Regions from separate parts of the Pseudoalteromonas sp. PSi26 genome, predicted to be linked through region 2. Evidence: predicted binding sites of a transcription regulator. Region 2 holds the regulator's gene; the other holds the start of a gene.

Region 1 (2,209 bases), 140 kb from region 2:
ATTTGTCTGGTTACCCACCATGGCCTGCGGTAATAAAAAGCAACGCATTCAAGCACAGCAACCATGATCAAAAATGTTCCTAAATAATGATCAGCTAAACCGTAAATGCTAAATAAACCAAGCGAGACTAAAAGTACCAGTAAAAAGTACTTAGGTTGTGCGCGTTTGCTGTAAGGAAGTGACTCGTCAAAGCATTCGTAAAAGTAGGGTTTATCAAGTGTGTAGGTGGTTGAAAATGACATAGTGCCTTGCTTTAAAAATCGTTTTATATATTTTAGCAAGTTCGCTTATAAATGAGCAGCTTTATAATACGTGCATTTATTTTAGGCACAAAAAAACGGCTTAAGAGCCGTTTTTTTAATAATATGCTAACTATTAACAGTTAGTTTCTTCAGCGTTTACGCCTTCTTTCACTTCTTCGCACGTATCTTCAACAGAATTTTGTACATCTGTTACTACTTCATCAATACGTTCACCGGCTTCTTCTGCGTTGTTATCTTGACAACCCATGATGAAAAAACTTGCGAAAAGACCAATTAGTGCTGCTTTTAAAGTTGTAGAGTTCATAATGTAATTCCTTGTAAATAAATAAAATTGTAGTGTTAGTTTAGTATATGCCTACCTGGGCGATTTACCACGTAGCGCACCTGAAACTAACGAAATAACTAAAAGTACTATAAAAATAAAGAATATAATTTTTGCTATACCAGCTGCGGCACCTGCGATACCACCAAAACCTAACACTGCAGCGATTAAAGCAATAACTAAAAATGTGATTGTCCAGCGTAACATTGTTTTCTCCTTGGTTATCAAATTTGTACACAATAGCTAATGCCAGTACTGTGCCATAATATATTTTTGTTTTATATCAGTGTCTTGTGTGCTTTTGTTTGTTTTTTGACTTTGTTAAATTGGTAACTTTTACGTTGGGTTGTGTAACTTATTCACACACAAGTACAGGTTGCAATTAAAGGGTGCTTAAAAAAGCCCTCTTGGTAAGACCAATTAACAAGTTTGTTTTTTTCTACACATTATGAGTGATTTTAGGTTCAGTAAAGTACGGGAAATTCGGCTTTGTTAAAAATTCAGCTATAGCTTAAAAATATAGTGAGTATTTTTTGTGTGTATTATGGGGTGTTGATGGATAAGGGTTTTTGCTGTGGTTAATAAATTTGGTTATATGTTATTTTTATTTTAATTGGTTTTACCAATTTACAATAGCTAGACAAAGATATTTGTTTTGTTATTATCTAGTGAATAAATATTTAACTAAATCGACTTTTTATTTTCGATATGGGTTTCAAGGGGAGAAAAATGGATATAGGTGCTGTACTTACAACCGCTGGTAGCTTAATGCTAACAGGTATGGTTGGAGTGTTTGTCTTTCTTTCGATATTAATTGGCGCAGTTACAATAATGTCTAACTTAGTGGCGCGTTTTAGCCCTGCTGAAGTTGCGACTCCAGTTAAGTCACCATCGTTTAAATCTCAAGGTGTGCCAAATGAGCACATCGCTGCTATTAGTGCTGCCATTGCTCAGTACAAATCAAATAACAAATAAGGGGCACACACATGGCTAAATTAAAATTAACAGAATTGGTTCTTCGTGATGCGCATCAGTCATTACTTGCGACGCGTATGCGCTTAGATGACATGCTACCGATTGCAAGTAAATTAGATGATGCAGGCTACTGGTCAATAGAATCGTGGGGCGGTGCGACCTTTGATTCTTGTATTCGTTATTTAGGTGAAGATCCGTGGGAGCGTATTCGTGCGCTTAAAAAAGCGATGCCAAATACTAAGCAGCAAATGCTATTACGCGGTCAAAACTTATTAGGTTACCGCCATTATGCTGACGATGTTGTTGAAAAGTTTGTTGAGCGCGCACACAAAAACGGTGTTGATGTGTTTCGTATTTTTGATGCTATGAATGATGTACGTAACCTAGAAACAGCCATTAAAGCGGCTGTTAAGGTAGGTGCTCATGCTCAAGGTACTATTTCGTATACGGTAAGCCCTGTTCATACACTTGATATGTGGTTAACGCTAGCTAAGCAATTAGAAGAGCTGGGTTGTCATTCAATTTGTATTAAAGATATGGCGGGTTTGTTAAAGCCATATGACGCAGAAGAGCTTATAAAAGCGCTGAAAGAAACAGTGTCGATTCCAATTGCTATGCAATGCCATGCTACAACAGGTTTAAGTACTGC
Region 2 (2,209 bases):
TTGCCATTGGTGCCCAATATTGGCCTCATATCCTTCCTGAATATATTCCTAGTGAGCTGCAAAGCTTTCCCAATATAAATCATGCAGATCACCAAATGAGTGTTCAGCCGTGTGACTTATTTGTGCAGGTGCGTTCAGACAGAGAAGACGTAAACCACTTATTTGCATTGCAAGTTTTAAAGCTTTTTGCACCTGATGTAGAGCTGGTGGAGCAAATCCGTAACTTTCGCTTTTTAGATGGCCGAGATTTTAATGGTTTTATTTATGGTGGTGATACGCCACACGGAAGAAAAAAGCGTTCAACTGCTTTAATTAATAAACCTGGTTGTTTCGAAGATCAGGGAAGTTATATTCATGTTCAGCGCTATAAACACGACTTAACTGTTTGGCAGCATTTATCGCTCAGTGAGCAAGAGCAAATTATGGGCCGTACACGACTTGATAATACGCTTATAACCCCAGCACTAAATACCAGTCATGCCACGCGTAGCGAATTAAAAGATGAAGAGGGGCAACCCCTTTTGTTGAATCAAAGCATGCCTTATGGCGATGTTTATGAGCAAGGTATGTTATGCATAAGCTGCGCCAGTACTGGCACTGCATTTGAGACTGTATTAAATAGCCGTTTAGGAGAGGGGGAGTGTTACGACCATTGGCTTGATTTTACTCAAGCCGATATGGGGTCAGCTTTTTTTGCCCCCTCAGTTGGGTTTTTAAAGCAAATTTAAACCGTATCAAACAAAATACGTACACGTTCAAGTGTTACGTCTATTTCAGAAATTTTTGCTGGAGCAATAAATATAGTATCGTCTCCGGCAATAGTACCGAGTACACCATCGGCCTTTCCTAACGAGTCAAGTAAGCGGGCAATAAGCTGCGCAGCGCCTGGGCTGGTGCGAATAATGATCATCATTTCATTATGCATAATATCAATAACTAACTGGCGTAATGGGCTTTTAGCTGTCGGCACTCCCATTTCAGCGGGTAGGCAGTAAACCATTTCTTGCTTAGCGTTGCGGGTACGCACAGCACCAAACTTACTTAACATGCGTGACACTTTACTCTGGCTTATATTATCAAAGCCTTGTTCTTTGAGTGCATCAACTATTTCGCCCTGGGAGCCAAAGTTTTCTTCTTTTAAAAGTGATTTGAACGCTTTTACCAATGCTTCTTGTTTATCTTGAGGTTGCATAGTCTTTATTCATTATTGTTATTTATGCTGTAAATACTACACAAAAATGAATAATTATGCAGCAGTTGTTTAGTCAACTTGGCAGTTTGATGCGATAAACCACCAAAGTTTACAACTATGGTCGAAAATATCGCAAAATAGGCCCGATAAATTTGTTTTTAGGCGCTAATTTCATTATCTTAAGGGCCACAAGTATTTCCTACCTCAAATGACGGAGAATTCCAATGAAAGTTGCTGTATTAGGTGCTGCAGGCGGTATCGGTCAAGCATTGTCTTTACTATTAAAAACAGGCTTACCAGCTGGTTCTGAATTATCACTTTACGATGTTGCACCAGTTGTACCAGGTGTTGCTGTTGACCTATCACACATCCCAACTGATGTTAAAGTAGCAGGTTTTGGCGCAGACGATTTAAACAAAGCGCTTGACGGTGCTGATATTGTTTTAATCCCAGCGGGTATGCCACGTAAACCAGGTATGGATCGTGCAGATTTATTTAACGTAAATGCCGGTATCATCAAAACACTAGCTGAAGGCATTGTAGCTAGTTGCCCTAAAGCACTTGTGGGTATTATTACTAACCCAGTAAACGGCACAGTACCGATTGTTGCTGAAGTGTTCAAAAAAGCAGGCACATACGATGCAAGCCGTGTATTTGGTATTACTACGCTTGACGTGATTCGTTCAGAAGCATTTGTTGCAGAACTTAAAGGCGTAGACGTTGCTACAGTTAAAGTCCCCGTAATTGGTGGTCACTCTGGCACAACTATTCTTCCTCTACTTTCTCAAGTTGAAGGCGTAACTTTCACTGAAGACGAAGTTGCTGCACTTACTCCACGTATCCAAAATGCAGGTACTGAAGTAGTAAATGCTAAAGCAGGTGGTGGTTCAGCTACATTATCAATGGGTGCTGCTGCAGCACGTTTTTGTATGTCTTTAGTTAAAGGCCTACAAGGTGAAGAAGTTGTAGATTACGCTTACGTTGCTGTTGAAGGTGGTGATGCAGAGTATTTTGCAC

Evidence for each region. Region 2 encodes ArgR, which controls arginine synthesis, uptake and breakdown. Its sites were predicted from a motif close to ANTGAATANNTATTCANT; they were not measured.
Region 1: ACFI34_RS05215 (OadG family protein) is a predicted target of ArgR. The motif match lies at 1,253-1,270, and genes of this name have one in related genera.

What each region holds. Positions count from the first base shown of each region.
Region 1 is NZ_JBHNYT010000003.1:294,848-297,056, forward strand. It holds gene ACFI34_RS05200 (YcxB family protein) at 1-242, opposite strand, end outside; gene ACFI34_RS05205 (hypothetical protein) at 376-567, opposite strand; gene ACFI34_RS05210 (DUF1328 family protein) at 619-792, opposite strand; gene ACFI34_RS05215 (OadG family protein) at 1,315-1,560, shown strand; gene oadA (sodium-extruding oxaloacetate decarboxylase subunit alpha) at 1,572-2,209, shown strand, end outside.
Region 2 is NZ_JBHNYT010000003.1:152,711-154,919, forward strand. It holds gene ACFI34_RS04530 (Dyp-type peroxidase) at 1-728, shown strand, start outside; gene argR (transcriptional regulator ArgR) at 725-1,192, opposite strand; gene mdh (malate dehydrogenase) at 1,417-2,209, shown strand, end outside.